Regions from separate parts of the Sessilibacter sp. MAH1 genome, predicted to be linked through region 1. Evidence: predicted binding sites of a transcription regulator. Region 1 holds the regulator's gene; the other holds the start of a gene.

Region 1 (8,531 bases):
CCAAAGCCTTGGCCGTTTCAGCAGGTGTGTTATTTTTAATGGGTGTTATTCCCGGTATGCCTCATGTGCCATTTATTGGGCTTGCTATTGTTTGTGGCGTGTTAGCGTATTTTATTTATAAAAAAGACAAGCAGACACTTGAAGTTGCCGACGGTAGTTATAATCCTTCTTCGGGTGCACCCGGTAATCGTCCTTCACTTCCCAATCAAGAAGGCGGCGAAATAATTGACGCTCGACCAGAAAATACAGAGTTAAGCTGGGACGATGTGCAGCCGGTGGATTTAATTGGTTTAGAAGTCGGCTATCGTTTAATTCCGCTGGTGAATAAACCTCAGGGTGGAGAGCTTTTAAAACGCATAAAAGGCATTCGAAAAAAGCTGTCTCAGGAAAAAGGCTTTTTAATTCCAAGTGTTCATATCAAAGATAATCTCGATCTCTCGCCGAGCAGTTACCGGATCTTGTTAATGGGTGTTTGTTTGGGTGAGGCCGAAATTTTTTCAGATCGTGACCTGGCTATTAACCCCGGTCAAACCATTGGTGAAATTGACGGCATTGCCACCAAAGATCCGGCTTTTGGTTTGCCAGCAATATGGATTGATCTGACCAAAAAAGACGAAGCTCAGACCTTAGGTTACACCGTTGTTGACGCTAGTACTGTTGTCGCAACGCATTTAAATCAGATTTTACTGAAACACACCCATGAATTAATTGGTCACGAAGACGTTCAAAAACTGCTAGACCAACTCGCCAAAACATCGCCCAAACTCGTATCAGAATTGGTACCCGATAAACTCTCGCTAAATGCCGTTTTAAAGGTGTGTCAAAATTTATTGCGAGAAGGCGTTGCCATAAAAGATTTTCGTTCCATCTGCGAAGCCTTGTTGGCTGCCAGTGAAAAAACTACCGACAGTGAACAATTGACCTCGGCTGCACGTGTGGCCTTGTGTCGTCAAATTATTTATGCACTGGTTAAAAGTGATGAAGCATTGCCGGTAATTACCCTTCAACCGGAGCTGGAACAGCTTTTGCTCAAAGCTAATCAACAGGCACAAAAAACTGGCGCTGATGAAACAGGTTTTATCGAGCCCGCGTTAATAGAAGCAATGCAGAGATCAATTCGCGAGAATCTACAACGGCAGGAAATTGCCAATAAACCGGCAATTATTCTCGTGGCAGGTGTTCTCAGAAGTTTACTTTTAAAACTCTGTCGATCTTTAGCGGTAGATGCAACAGTTTTAGCCTATGCAGAAATTCCAGAAAATAAATCCATAACGGTTTCGGGAACCATAATCGGAATATCTGGCAATAACGGTAATTCACAGCATTAACATAGTCGCTAGATTTTTAGCAATTGTTCGATGTTTTCACTATAAATAGGCGGTATCTATGCAAGTTAAACGGTTTAAAGCGGCTGATATGCGAAGGGCGCTTGAAATGGTGCGCGCTGAACTGGGTGAAGATGCTGTTATTTTATCGAACACTAAACAAGGCAAATATGTTGAAATACTTGCGACCGCTGATGATTGCACGCAATGGTTAGACGTTAAGGACAATGCTGAGTCCCATCAGAGTGTTTTTTCTAAATACGAAGGTTTAGCCGATACTGGAGAATTTACCTTTTTAACCGAATCAGAAGGTTATGTAACCTCCGGTAAAAAACCTGAGTCAGGGCGAAAAATAACCGGTGCAGATAACCTTGCAAACAAGGCAGAAGAAAATGTCTCCTATTTATCTCGCCAATTAGATGCTCAGAAAAAACAACAAGCACAACGTTATTCTTCTAATCCCGTGCAGAAACGTTCTAGCTATAAAAGTTCCGCCGCTGTTGTTAATTTATCACGCAACACAAAACATCGTAGTGAAGCCGATGAAATTATCGACGAATTATTTTCAAAAGGTACGCCGTCGATGGCAGATGTTGTCTCTTTTTTGGAAAAAGCCAAATCTAATCGTCAAGAAAACGCTAATCGTCAAGAAAATACTAATCCGCAAGGCAATATCAGCAATCAAGAAACGGTTAATAGAAACCGGGCGACGATTAACAATAGTCACGATGCGGTTAAATCTCGTCAAAACCCTAGTACTGATGAGGTACAAAATTCCCTAAACAATTCGGTCATTCATCGAGACGAAAAAAGTGCAGATGTGAATTCGCCATCTAATCAGAATCTACAACGCGCAATACAGCAATTATCGCAGCAGAATGAAAACAGTTTAACTAAGCCAAGCAGATCGCCGGAGTCCGTTCGTACGGCAACGGTTATTGATAACTCGGGTGATATTAAAAACTTGCAATCTGAACTTAATGATATGCGTGAGCTTCTGGAGTTGCAGCTTAAACAGAGTAACGGGAGATCGTTAAAAAGCTATCAAATGATTTTGGAAAAACGTTTTTCTAAGATGGGTTTTGGTGAAGAATTTATTACCCAGCTGTTAAACCATGTTGTTATGAAAGCTGGTGAAACGGGCCGCGATGTTTGGCTTAAAGCGCTAAAATATTTAAAATCAAATTTACCGTTAAGCACTATTGATATTGTTAAACAAGGCGGTCGCTATGCCTTTATTGGCCCTACCGGAGCCGGTAAAACCACCACCATCGCTAAACTCGCAACCCAACATATTTTGGAGCACGGCCGCCACGGTATCGCTATTATTTCTACCGATAATGAACGTTTGGGTTCGCAAAGCCAGTTAAAGAGTTTATCGCATATATTGCAAATTCCTCTGCATGTTGTCACTACGGGCCGGCAGTTGAACGAAGCATTGTTTTCGCTAACCTATTGCGATTTGATTTTAATTGATTCCCCAGGAATTAATATTCGTGACTTGGACAATAATCTTTGGTTTAACGAATTTAAAAACCATGATTTTGTTGCCAAAATATTTGTCATGACCACAAATTCGCAAAAGGCTTTTCAAAAAAACATATTAAGTGTTGCTAACGATCTTGATGCGCAAGCGTTGGTACTGACCAAATTAGATGAGTGTTGCAGTTTGGGTGATAGTTTAGATTGTGTCATAGAATCAAAATTACCCATTGCTTATTTGACAAATGGACAAAATGTGCCAAAAGACATTGAGTTCCCCGTTCACAAAAAACTTATCGCCAAAGCATTAGAAGCAATTGCGCCGGCGAAAAAATCCGCTCAATTAGCCCCTGCTAATTTTGGGATTACTGAAGACGTAAATAATTACGAAAAAGTCCAAGCCTAACTGTGTTTATCGGCGCTCAAGAGCGTGTGCTTAGTTAAGTCTGTGCTAAATTTAAAAATACTGCTTGTTGTTTTACACAGTTTAATGGGTTTTCTGCTTCGGTATTTATTTGTAGATAGTTTGTGTTGGTATTGGTGGTACATCTTTTTATGCCACCGGGAGACCCTAGGTTGATCGGTGTTTCCTGTAGATAGATTAGATTTCATTTATATTTAGCAATAATTATATTGAGTTATTTGGAGTTTCTATGAGCTACTCTCGTCCTGTTCAAGTCATAGCCGTAACTGGTGGAAAGGGTGGTGTTGGTAAAACCAACCTTTCAGTGAATTTGAGCATTGCCTTGGCCGAAATGCAAAGACGAGTGGTATTGCTCGATGCTGATTTAGGATTGGCTAATGTAGATGTGCTGTTGGGTTTGAGAGCTAAGCACAACATAGCGGATGTATTAAATGGCGTATGTGATCTGCAAGATATTTTGTTGACCGGCCCTGGAGGAATAAAAATTGTTCCGGCCTCATCCGGTGTTCAAAACATGACGCAATTAAGCGCCCAGCAACATGCCGCATTAATTAATGCATTTAATACGCTTGATCAGCAATTGGATATTTTGGTTATCGATACCGCAGCGGGAATTTCAGATACGGTTGTCAGCTTTGTAAATGCGTCCAACGAAGTCATTGTTGTCGTGTGTGATGAGCCTTCATCCATTACCGATGCCTACGCGTTAATTAAGTTACTTAACAGTGAATATCAACAATCGCGTTTTCGGGTGGTTGCTAATATGACGCGCACCGTTAACGAAGGGCAAAACCTGTTTAATAAATTACAAACCGTATGTGATCGCTTTTTAGATGTCACATTACAGTATCTCGGCCATATTCCTTTTGATGAAAGCGTACGTAAAGCCGTACAAAAGCAAACGCCGTTAATGACCGCTCTGCCACGCAGTCGTGCTTCCCAGGCAATTAAAGGTATTGCTCAAAAAGTTATAAGTTGGCCGCTGCCAAGTGGCCCAAGAGGGCACTTGGAGTTTTTCGTTGAACGGCTTTTGCATACTGCACATGTGGAGGTTTAACTATGGCTGCTGTGGACGGATTAGCAATGTATGATCAAGCGCAACTTCAACCGGCGATCGACATAGAACAGTATGCGAGTTTGGTAAAACGTATTGCCCATCACATGATGATGAGAATGCCGGCGAGTGTGCAAGTTGAAGATTTAATTCAAGCTGGAATGATTGGCTTAATTGAAGCATCGCAAAAATACGATGCCAGTAAGGGTGCGAGTTTTGAAACCTACGCAGGAATTCGCATTCGTGGCGCCATTGTGGATGAAATGCGCAGAGGTGATTGGGCGCCGCGTTCGGTGCATCGTAATGCCAGACGCGTTCAAGACGCCATTGCGCAAATTGAAGCACGCACAGGCCGCGATGCGACTGATAAAGAAGTGGCCGACGAATTGGAAGTGAGCTTAGAAGAATATCACGCGATTTTGCAAGATAGCACCAGTACACGCTTGTTCAGTTATGAAGAGGCCGTAGGCGAAGACGACAGCCGTATTGAGCACGACAGTGCCAGCGATGGTAATCTCAGTCCATTTGTAGGCCTGCAAAAAGATAATCTGCGTAAATGCTTGGCCGAGGCGATTAAATCGCTGCCAGAGCGCGAACAGCTGGTTTTAGCGCTATATTACGATGAAGAGTTGAATCTTAAAGAAATTGGGCAGATATTAGGCGTAAGTGAATCGCGAGTCAGTCAAATTCACAGTCAGGCTGCACTGCGTTTACGTGGTCGTCTTCAAGATTGGGTAATTTCGGAGTGATAATTACGAATTCATAAAAATAAGTAACGATTTATTCGGTTAAATTAAATCGCTGACAAAAGATAGTGACCCGTTTGTGCCTTTCATGGTTCTCTGCGAATCTCTTTTATTCAATGGCAATTCTGAATAACGACAGACCCCTCTAATTTTTTGCCAAATTTACCGTGACTTTTTTTCTTGAACAAAATCCCATTCAAATTAAATATTTTGTAGCTTTCCCAATCTTGTGAATAATTAAGATAATTTTTTTGCTTTATTCTAAAAAAAAGTCGTTTAAAGCCGAAACTATCCTATAGAAACAGTTTTATAGAACGAGCGTGACATTTATAGCTAGGAATATTTAGGAATCTCTGATTAACCCGGTCGCAATTTTTACTGAAGAACGAAATTGAAAATGTAATGTGTAATTTCTTTATCATTTCAATTGCTTATCGTGTCGCGGTTATCAATGCACCTGGTGCGGTGACTAGGCCGAGGTTAATCAGAGCTTCTTTATTCTAATTTATTTTAACAATCGGGTTTTTATTGAAAAGAGATTTATTTAGTAAAAATTCAGATTGAGTGTTATTACGCTTTTTTTGTACAAGATTTAGGTATTTGATTTCATTAAACCCTACAGATTATGTCCGCGGTTGATCAATACCCGAATATTGGTAATCGCTATCCTTAAAAAACTGGATACCGCACAAACTGCTACTAGACTTTGTATTGAATCGGTTTCCCTCGACCAGGGCCTATGGAGGTTACATTGGATAAAAATATGAAAATCCTCATAGTCGATGATTTTTCTACTATGCGGCGGATCATTAAAAATCTATTGCGTGATTTAGGGTTCACTAATACGCAAGAAGCTGATGATGGCCAAACGGCGTTGCCGATGCTTAAAAACGGCGATTTCGATTTTTTGGTGACGGACTGGAATATGCCGGGAATGACCGGTATTGAGTTGCTCAGGCAAGTCAGAGCAGATGAACGTCTTAGCAGTTTACCGGTGTTGATGGTGACCGCCGAAGCAAAGCGGGAACAAATTATTGAAGCGGCCCAAAGCGGTGTGAATGGTTATGTTGTAAAACCGTTTACAGCTCAAGCTCTAAAGGAAAAAATCGAAAAGATTTTTGATCGCGTCGGTTAACTCATTTCCACAGGTTTAGTTATGGATTCTAATCAATTCTCGAAAGACCCGAATCGAGCAGTCGAAGATCTTCGTGAAGCTGCGCAAATGTTGCTTGAGAAATTACAGAACGAAGATTATCACGATGCAAGCGAAGTGATATCGAAATTAAATCAACAACGCGACAGCTTAATTTTTAACAGTGTCGGTAAATTAACTCGTGCTTTGCATAACGCTATTGTTAATTTTAACGTTGATGCAAATTCGGATAATGACTCCACGTTGTCGGATAAATCTCATATCAGCGATGCATCAGACCGGCTTAACTACGTTCTTAAATTAACTCAAGACGCCGCTGATAAAACGATGGATCGCGTTGAAGCTTCAGCGCCTATTGCTGCCGAAATCATTACTGAGTCGGCGCAATTGCGAGAAGAGTGGAAACGCTTTAAGCGTCGTGAAATGGGCCCAGATGAATTTCGGCAATTGTACTATCGCATGGATGAATTTCTTGCGCGTATTGGTACAGGCGCAGAGCAACTGGGTTTAAATTTACAAGATATTATTTTGGAACAGGGCTACCAAGATTTAACCGGCCAAGTTCTGAAAAAAGTAATTGGTCTTATTTCTGATGTTGAAGGCGAACTGGTGCAGCTAGTTCGTATTGCCGGACAAGTAGAAGATGTTGCTGGGTTTCGATCAAAAGCAGATAAAGAAGCTGCCGAGAAGAAATCGGCAAACGGCGAAGGCCCGCAAATTCAGGCAAAACATCGTCCAGATGTTATGGCCAGTCAAGATGAAGTTGACGATTTATTATCAAGTTTAGGCTTTTAATAGATTTGATATTTTAAGAATAAAAACGACTGAATAAATCGTTTTGGCGAGAGGAGCAGTGAATGGGGTTCGGCGATGATGAAGAGATTTTGCAAGACTTCTTAGTAGAAGCTGGCGAAATCCTCGAGACGCTTTCCGAGCAACTGGTAGAGCTTGAGCAACGTCCAGATGATCGTGATTTATTAAACGCGATATTCCGTGGTTTTCATACGGTCAAAGGCGGTGCTGGCTTCCTGCAAATTGCGCCAATGGTTGAATGCTGCCATGTAACGGAAAATTTATTCGATATTTTACGCAATGGTAAACGCGAAGTAACTTCCGAATTGATGGACGTGGTGCTGCAAGCGCTGGATGCTGTTAATTCACAATTTGATCAGGTTCAAAATCGTGTTGAACCATCACCCGCAGATGAGTCTTTAATTGAATCACTCGAAAGATTAGTCGCCTGCGAGGATTTACTCGAAGCTTCCGATGAAGAAGTTGTTGATGAAGAAGTTGTCGAAGAAGAATCCGTTGACGAAGAAGCCTACGAAGAAGACGTCGTTGTAGATGAAGACGTATCAGAGCAAGATATTTCAGAAGACGAACCTCAAGACTCCGAGTTCAATGCACAAGCCGATATTGATGAAGTAGAACTCGATGCACAAGACTCGCAGCCCTCAGCGAGTAGTGACGATTTTTCTGACAGTGCAATAGCTAACTTGTTGGATGCAATCGCCGACGAAGATGAAGACGGGGCAGCTAAACCCGCCGTAAAATCTACCACTGCTAAGAATTCTCCGGTTGTAAAGAAAACTGAATCCGACGAAATCACCGACGATGAGTTTGAAGCGCTTCTTGATCAGTTGCACGGCGAAGGTAAAGGTCCAAGTGTTGGCGAATCTAAAAAAGCTGCACCAGAAAAATCAGAAGCTGCGCCTGCCGATGACAAATCCGGTGAAAAGGCCAAGTCTAAAAAATCCGCGGGTGGAAACTCTGATTTAATTACCGAAGACGAATTTGAAAAACTCTTAGATCAAATTCACGGTCAAGGCAAAGGCCCGGGTGGTCAAGATAAATCTAATTCATCGGCTAAGGCAGCTCCTGCGGCTGAGGCAGAAAAGGTCGAAAACGCCAATCCAAAAGAAGAAAAAACCGAAGATGTAAAAGCAGAAGAGGTAAAAGCGCCTGCGCCCAAAGCTGCAAAACCAAAATCCGAATCTCCAAAAGCTAAAGCGAAAGCCAACGACGATACCATTACCGAAGATGAGTTTGAGGCGTTATTAGATCAATTGCACGGTGCTGGCAAAGGACCAGGCGCTGGTAGTTCAGATACCAAGGTCGCTAGTACTAAGGCCGCCTCATCACCGCCGAAAAATACAACTGCACCAAAAGCAACAGAATCGAAAGAGACTGTATCTGAGAAATCAGACGTTAAAGCAGAAAAGTCAGAGCCGAAAAAAGAACCCGTAAAAACCGCCGCAAAAGCACCTGCTGCACCGAAAAAACCAGCAACTACCAAAGCCTCCGAGCCAGATAAGAGTGCCGCTATTAAGGCGGTTCCTGGTACCGG
Region 2 (8,531 bases), on a different contig from region 1:
AACAACTCGTGGTTTTGCACCAACGAGGCAATAAGTGCTTCGTCGATAGGCTTAACCCAACGCATATCGCAAACGGTTGCGTTGAGTTTTTCTGCAACGGCGAGAGCGCGATCTAACAGCGGCCCAAAGTTTAAAATAGCGATTTTATTGCCAGATCTTACAACAACACCTTTACCAATTTCTGGGGTGGGTTGGAGTTGATCTAACGCAGCACCAGTGCCTGTCCCGCGTGGGTAACGAACCGCGGATGGGCCTGCAAATTCAAAACAGGCTTTTAGTAGCTGTTGGCATTCAAACTCGTCGCTGGGTGCGGCGATAATCATGTTAGGAATGCAGCGCAAGAAGCTGATATCAAAACTACCGGCGTGGGTTGGGCCGTCTTCGCCAACCAAACCCGCGCGATCGATAGCGAAGGTAACATCAAGATTTTGCAAGGCAACATCGTGCACGAGCTGATCGTAGGCGCGCTGTAAAAACGTGGAGTAGATGGCAACGACCGGTTTGTAGCCTTCACAGGCAAGACCCGCGGCAAAGGTTACGGAGTGTTGCTCGGCAATGGCTACGTCGTGGAATCGCTCTGGGAATCGCTCGGCAAATTCCACCATACCAGAGCCTTCACACATGGCTGGAGTAATTGCCACGAGTTTTTCGTTTTGCTCGGCGGCTTGGCACAGCCAGTAACCAAAAACGTCTTGGTATTTGAGCTTTTTCGGCTTGTTGTCTACCTGTACCGGTGCGACCGAGGTTTTGGGTTCGATCTTATTTAACGCGTGGTATCCAACCGGATCTTGTTCGGCTGGAGCGAAGCCTTTGCCCTTTTTGGTGATAATGTGCAAAAGCTTGGGGCCTTTGAGCTTACGCAGCGCGTCTAGGTCGTGAATCAGCCGTGGTAAGTCGTGACCATCAATTGGGCCTATGTAATAAAAACCCAGCTCTTCAAAGAGGGTTCCCGGAGAAACCATGCCTTTAACGTGCTCTTCAGTCTTGCGAGCAAGCTCCCACGCTTGTGGAATTTTTGATAAAACTTTTTTGCTACCTTCACGAAAATCGGTGTAAAGCTTACTGGCCCAAATTTTCGAGAAATAGGTCGCAAGTCCGCCGACGTTGGGAGAAATAGACATGTTGTTATCGTTTAACACAACCAACATGTCGGAATTTAAGTGCGCAATATGATTTAACGCCTCAAACGCCATACCTGCGGTCATCGCGCCATCACCAATCACAGCAACCATTTTGCGGCGTTGATCTTCGGGTTCATTTTGTGCGGCCACGGCCATGCCAAGGGCAGCGCTTAACGATGTACTGGAATGACCCACGCCAAAGGTGTCGTATTCGCTCTCGGAGCGTTTAGGGAAACCCGCTAAACCGTCAAGCTGACGCATGGTATGCATGGATTCGCGGCGCTCGGTGAGGATTTTATGCGGGTAGGTTTGATGACCCACATCCCACACAAGTCGGTCGTCTGGCGTGTTGTACACGTAGTGAAGGGCGATGGTTAACTCGACTACGCCGAGACCGGCACCAAAGTGTCCACCGGTTTTACCAACGGTGTACAGGAGAAATTCGCGCAACTGCTCTGCAAGTATCGGTAGTTCGCTCTCATCGAGTTGACGTAAGTCTTCGGGAGAGTTGATTCGATCAAGCAGTGGCGTTTGCGGGCGATGCAGCGGTATTTCTGTGAGCATAACGGCGTAATTTTCTTCACGGCAATAGGTTATTGTACCGAGCAAAACAAATACAAACTACTGTGACGTGCTGAATCGGTAATTAGTTACTTCGGTTGACAATATAACCTGAAAGGTTGCGCAGGTGATCGGCGCGGTAATCAAAGCTGCTAAGGCTATTCAATGCTTGATTATGGAGTTCTTTAGCAAACGATTGCGCAGCTTCAAGTCCTAGCAAGCTTACAAATGTTGGTTTATTCAACGCGGCGTCGGCACCCTTAGGTTTGCCTAACACGCTGGTCTCGGTTGTTACGTCTAAAACATCATCTTGGACTTGAAAGGCCAGTCCCACGGTTTGTGCGTAACGGCTGAGGTTTGCAAGCTGTTCATCATTTGCGCCAGCAACTATTGCGCCCATTCTCACGGCAGCGCTAATTAAGGCTCCGGTTTTGCACAAGTGCATTCGCTCCAGCTGTGGCTGAGTAAGAGTGCGATTGGTGGCGGTCAGATCAATGGCTTGGCCGATAACCATCCCCGATGCTCCGGAGGCATTGGCAAGTTCTTGCACTAAACGTACTTTTAATTCTGGGGCAATATCGAGCTCTGGGCTGGTGAGAATCTCAAAGGCGCGAGTTTGTAGGGCATCGCCCGCCAAAATGGCAATGGCTTCACCAAAGGCAATATGACAGCTGGGTTTACCGCGACGCAGATCATCATCGTCCATGGATGGCAGATCATCGTGTATCAAACTGTAAGCGTGAACACATTCTAGTGACGCTGAGATTGCATCTAATGCGTCTTCGTTATCGAAACCGAACGCTTCTGCGGACGCATAGGTAAGTACGGCACGCACGCGCTTGCCGCCGCCACAGGCGCTGTAGCGCATGGCAGAGATGAGTTGCGTGTCATCTTGAGTGGTTGCTGGCAACCAAATATCCAGGGCTCGTTCAACGCGAGCGCGACTGGTTTTTAAAAACTGCTGAAACAACGATGCGTGCCTTTAGACGGGTAAATTCGAATGACGGGAAGGTTAGTAAGAATCGTCGGAGTCGTCGAGTTCGTCGAAATCTTCTAATTTGAGCTGTCCTTGTTCGGCAACAAGTTTTTGCACTTTTTGCTCGGCTTCGGTCAAGCGTTGCTGGCAATCGCGAGTGAGCCTAATGCCACTTTCGAAAGCTTTTAACGATTCATCAAGGCTTAAATCACCAGATTCAAGCTGTTCTATGATGTTTTCTAATTCGCTTAATGCCGATTCAAAGTCAGGATACTTTTTGCGTGCCGCCATGAAACAGGTTCCTCTCTTCAATGGCCTGAACCCTAACCGACACCGCGTTATTGGTCAATTGGTGGCGCTTATTTTTAAGATTTCTGAACAAAACTTTCATCGTTAAAACGGCTATCTTCAAAATTCTTATCCTACCTATCGAATTTCTTCTTGGAATTAATGATTCTTCGATTTCTGCCGATGCCACATGCACAGAGTTACGTTTATCGACCTGCATTTATAAGGAGCTGCTTGTGGATCTAGCCACGATTGTTGGGTTATTGGGCGCCATGGGTTTGATCGTTGTCACCATGCTGATGAGTGGCTCGTTATCCATGTTCATTAATATTCCGTCGCTAGTGATTGTTGTTGGCGGAAGTATTTTTGCGGTAATGGCTAAGTTTGGTTTGGGGCAATTTTTAGGCGCTATGAAGGTAGCGGGTAAAAGTTTTTCTAACAAAATTGATGATCCCTCAGCGCTTATCGATGAAATTGTTGAACTTGCAGACGCTGCCCGTAAAGGCGGATTACTTTCGCTTGAAGGCAAGGAAGTTAGCAGTAATTTTTTACAAAGAGGGATTCAGTTACTGGTGGATGGCCACGATCCTGACGTAGTTCGTACCTTACTTTCTAAAGATCGAACACTTGCCGAAGAGCGTCACGCGGTAGGTTCGAAGATTTTCACTGCGATGACCGGTGTAGCGCCTGCGATGGGGATGATTGGCACCTTAATTGGACTGGTGGCGATGTTGGCTAACATGTCTGACCCAAAGTCCATCGGTCCGGCGATGGCGGTGGCATTGTTAACAACGCTCTACGGTGCAGTATTGGCTAACGGTTTAACCGAGCCTATCTCAGATAAGTTAGCCCTGCGCGCTGCCGAGGAGGCGATGGTTAAAAACCTCGTCATCGATGCTTTGCTGGCTATACAGGCCGGACAGAATCCTCGGGTCATCGATACCATGCTTAGAACCTATCTTCCTGAAAGTAAACGCGACTCTGGCAAGGATGAGTAGCGGAGATCAGTCATGAGTGATGAAGAAGAGCACAAATGCGACTGTCCAGCCGGTTTGCCGGCTTGGATGGGTACTTTTGCCGATTTGATGTCTTTGCTGATGTGCTTTTTCGTTTTGCTGCTATCGTTTTCGGAGATGGACGCGCAAAAATTTAAGCGTTTAGCGGGTTCTTTGGCGCAAGCTTTTGGTGTGCAAAATCGCCTTGATGTTACAGATCCACCAAAAGGTACCAGCATTATTGCCCAAGAGTTCAGCCCCGGTATTCCAGAGCCAACGCCGTTAAATGTGATCTATCAAAACACCAGCGATTTCACAGAAATGAGTTTAGAAGTGGAATGCCAGGCTGAGTACGATATAGAACAGGGTGAAATTAATCAGGATTCCGGCATAAAAACACGCATCAAGCAGGAGCTCGAAAAGCTGGTTGAAGAGGCGGTTGGTAAAGCTCAAAAAGAAGCCACAGATCTCGCAAGATCTCTGCAAAAGCAGATTATTCAAGGTGAAGTCGAAATTGAAACCCAAGGTAGGAATATCATTATTCGGATTCGCGAGAAAGGTGCGTTTCGTTCGGGATCTGCCGATTTGGCCGAAGAGTACTTCGATGTAATCAGCGAAATTCAAGAAGTCTTGCGCGACACTGAAGGTACGATATCTGTTGAAGGTCACACCGATAATATTCCCATAAAAACCAGCAGATTCAGATCGAATTTCGAATTGTCTTCTTCTCGGGCGGTATCGGTGGCTATGGAATTGATGAAAGGTGATGTTTTAAGTCGCAATCGGTTTGAAGTTAAGGGTTTTGCCGATACTAAACCCCTAACAACCAATGAAAGCGAAGTAGGGCGTGCGCGCAATCGTCGTGTAGAAATTGTTGTTCGCCAAGATATTGCCGATGGACTTTCTGAAGAAGACAAACAAATCTTAAAACAAGACGGTGGCGATATTTTACGTGAGCTCGATCTCGATCCAGACTATATATTTGACCTAAAACCCGACGAAATTTTTTAAGGGAGTTTATGTGATGTCCGAAGATCGCCGTCGTTATTTCCGCATTGATGATCAAATAGGTGTTTCCTACAAAATTATCAGTGAAAATGATTTATCGGGCGAGTTAAAACCGCTACGGGTTGCCGATAATTTTGGTGCGCTCAGAAAACTGAACAAAGAAATTGCCACAACACTGCAAGAAGTTAAATTGAAAGATCCTCTTGTGGGTAATGTGTTAGAAGCACTTGATAAGAAAATAAACGTTGTTATTAACCAACTAGAAATGGATAACTTATTGGTACAACGCATTGCGCATCATGTTCATGAAGTTAATATCAGTGCTTGTGGAATGGGTTTTTATATTGACGAAGCTTTAGCGGAAGCCACATTGTTGAGTTTAGATCTTATTTTAATTCCCGATAATATAAACATTGGCAGTTTTGGTAGAGTGATTTCCTGTGAATCTGTAGAAGATAAGAAATATTATGTAAGGCTTGAGTTTTTTGGCATGAGCTCTGTTGATCAGGAATTGTTAATTCAGCACATTGTACGACGGCAAGGTTATTTAATTCGTTCAAATCTTAATAGTTAATAATCTCTTTTTACCTTTTATAGCATTGAAACTTCTGACCAAATTTTTTGTAATTTAATCAGAGGACAAACATTAAACTTGCGGTTGCTAATTTTTTCACAATCTCAATCATTAGCTGTTATTGATGTGGCGATAGAGTTTTGTGTTACTGGAAATTCTAATTGAATTAAAGTTTTTTATTACAATTGACGAGGTATTTGACAAGGTATTGCAGAATCGCGCAAACATCGGGTTCTACCGAGATCTGCAATGTTGATGCAGGTTTTTTGTGAGGTAATTTAAAGCCAAAATTAATGGCTGAATAAAAAATTTGATCAACTTAAATTGATTAAATTAAAAGAGATCGCTAAAACAGACCATTAAAACAACTGAATAAAAACGTTAAACGGCTGCGTGCAGCCTTCACGCCAACGAATAATGTCATCAAGTCGCAATTGTGAGCGGTTGTAAGTTCACTTGTTTTAGCGGATGGCTTTTATAGTCGTGACAATCGTATACCCGAGACAATCGGCAGCCACCCATAACCTCACTACTTGAAGATTCCTGTTGGTGTTGTTCATTCCATCGATGTTGCTCACATTGACGTTGCTCACATTGATATTCCTCAATAGTATCGTTCAAATTCAAATGTTGAATTTATGTTCATGAAGACATTATTTAATGTCATATCAATGCCACATATTTTGGATAAGTTGTGTCCATGGTGGTGGTAAATTCTTCAATTTTAAGTATTTTTAACCATTGCTGAGCGCTTATTAAGCGAGTATAACGTTACTAAATGAATGTTGTTTGTGCAGTTGGCGCACAAATTGATGACACATTATCGAGTATAGGGTACCGACACGCCTGATTTGCGTTTCATGCAGTCACCTCTATGGCGTAGCCAATGTTTTTCGGATTGAACGCTTTTTTTCGCAATACCCTGCTTGTTTGTTAACGACCGTAGCTAAGTATCATGGAAGGAATGCCGTCTTCATAGTTTTAAAGATATTTGTTAAGACAGTCTTACAGTATTTCGCGGGTGCCGTCGTAAGAGATTGGGTTACTCGTTCATTTCTTACCGCCTGTTCTTCGGCGATACCGAGCTGTCCCTCAGCTGGGTTATGTTTTTCTCTCACTTTAAAACATCGTGATTTTCGATTCCATGTTGATGCTTTCTTTGGCAGAGGATTGTTATGGAACCCCGTATCCTAAGATTAAACTCAACAGGGCAACCCATTGAATGGCTTCATTGGAAGCAGGCTGCCTGTTTGTACTCTCGTGATTTAGTATGCTGGTCTATGGGTGGCGTGGTTCGTACCGTTTACGGTGGTCATTCACGGTTTTCCGGTATGCAATCGTTTATGGAGCTACCGGCCATCATTGCTTGCAACGGTAAGCGCGTCAATCGATCCCATGTGGTTCCACCACTTACCAATCGAGCGCTATTTTCGAGAGATAATTATCAGTGCATGTATTGCGGCAATCACTTTAGACTTGAAGAGCTGTCGCGAGATCATATTGTGCCGGTGAGTCGTGGTGGTGCCGATAGCTGGACTAACGTCGTGGCAGCTTGCAAGCGCTGCAACCAACGCAAAAGTAATCATTTACTGTCTGAAATCTCCATGGAATTACTGGCGCTACCGTTTCGACCAAACACGGCAGAATATCTTGCTTTGACCAACAGTGATCGTATCCGCGGTGATCAAATGGAGTTTCTGAGCGCTCAGTTCTCGAAAAATTCTCGAATACGTATTTCATCTTGAGGTGTTTGAAAATACCTGTCGATACTAATCTTTAGCAAAAGCAGAGAATCCGAGTATCGACAGGCTTCCGTGTTTTCGCCACAATTCGGCGATGACACAAGACCTCGCCTCTTTAATAGCAGTTGCTCAAAGCCTTAATCTCAAAGGCGTCATCGACACGCATGTACATCTCGACGACTTAGCCGATGAAACCCAAGAATCGATGGCTGAACTCGCGTCTAAAGCTTTCCAACGTGGAATCGGTAAGTTAGTAATTCCCGGTTTGTATCCCGAGCAGTGGTGTCGCATCAGCGATTTTACTAAAAGTGATCAACGGATTTATTTTGCCGTGGGGGTGCACCCTTGGTGGGTTAATCCAGACACTGCTTTTTCTGTTGAAGATTTAACGCAAGCGCTTGCTGATTTTGCAATACGTGAAGATTGTATTGCCATCGGCGAAACGGGTTTAGATAAATTAAAAAAAGACACCTTTGAAGCCCAGAGATCGAGTTTTATTGCTCATTTAGAACTAGCTCAAGCGTTTACTAAGCCTGCGATTATTCACTGTGTGCGAGCGCACGATGAAATGCAACGGGTTTTAAAATCCTATAAAAATGGCTTAGCAGGCGTTATTCACGGTTTTTCCGGTAGCTTAGAGGTGGCCAGACATTACTGGGCAAAAGGACTGCACTTAGGCATTGGTGGTACCATTACCTACGAACGTGCCAACAAAACTCGCGAAGCTGTGGCAAGATTACCCATAGAATCTTTGGTTCTTGAAACCGATGCTCCGGCAATGCCGGTGTGTGGATTTCAAGGGCAGGCTAATCGACCGGAACAGATTGCTTTAATTGCGCTTAAATTAGCGGAATTAAGAAATGAACCAGTGGATTATATTTTGGAAAAAACCACAGAAAATGCCCAACGGCTTTTTAATTTTTAATCATGATTGCGAAAGACAATACACACATTATTTGCAAAATCCCTGATGTGGATTTAATTGAATTAAAAAATCAAAAAAACTGGCAACGTAAATACAAATCAATTATTGACTTAAGTAAAAAACTGCCCTCTGACGAAGTTATTAAGCAAGATCAATATTTAGTGGCGGGTTGCGAAGCAAAAACTTGGCTGCATTTGCAATTAGTAAATCCTGAAATAATAGAAGTGACTTTCGACAGTGAGTCTGCTGTGGTAAAAGGGTTATGTTGTGTTGTTCTTGCGCCAATCAACGATAAAAAAATCAGTGAAATTGACGATTTTAATTTGCACGATTATATGCAT

What was found. The regulator FliA, encoded in region 1, starts transcription of late flagellar genes. The targets are predictions, from matches to a motif close to TAAAGTTATNNNNNNNNCGGCCGATANCC.
Region 2: pomA (flagellar motor protein PomA) is a predicted target of FliA. The motif match lies at 3,107-3,135, and genes of this name have one in related genera.

The regions. Positions count from the first base shown of each region.
Region 1 covers NZ_BAAGIC010000011.1:49,777-58,307, forward strand. Annotated here, with positions in the region: gene flhA (flagellar biosynthesis protein FlhA) at 1-1,328, shown strand, start outside; gene ACYQ28_RS12025 (flagellar biosynthesis protein FlhF) at 1,387-3,213, shown strand; gene ACYQ28_RS12030 (MinD/ParA family protein) at 3,461-4,288, shown strand; gene ACYQ28_RS12035 (RNA polymerase sigma factor FliA) at 4,291-5,034, shown strand; gene cheY (chemotaxis response regulator CheY) at 5,783-6,166, shown strand; gene ACYQ28_RS12045 (protein phosphatase CheZ) at 6,188-6,979, shown strand; gene ACYQ28_RS12050 (chemotaxis protein CheA) at 7,042-8,531, shown strand, end outside.
Region 2 covers NZ_BAAGIC010000012.1:106,541-115,071, reverse strand. Annotated here, with positions in the region: gene dxs (1-deoxy-D-xylulose-5-phosphate synthase) at 1-1,685, opposite strand, end outside; gene ACYQ28_RS13000 (polyprenyl synthetase family protein) at 1,768-2,652, opposite strand; gene ACYQ28_RS12995 (exodeoxyribonuclease VII small subunit) at 2,695-2,949, opposite strand; gene pomA (flagellar motor protein PomA) at 3,183-3,944, shown strand; gene ACYQ28_RS12985 (flagellar motor protein MotB) at 3,957-4,952, shown strand; gene ACYQ28_RS12980 (PilZ domain-containing protein) at 4,966-5,523, shown strand; gene ACYQ28_RS12975 (HNH endonuclease) at 6,699-7,268, shown strand; gene ACYQ28_RS12970 (TatD family hydrolase) at 7,360-8,190, shown strand; gene ACYQ28_RS12965 (SufE family protein) at 8,193-8,531, shown strand, end outside.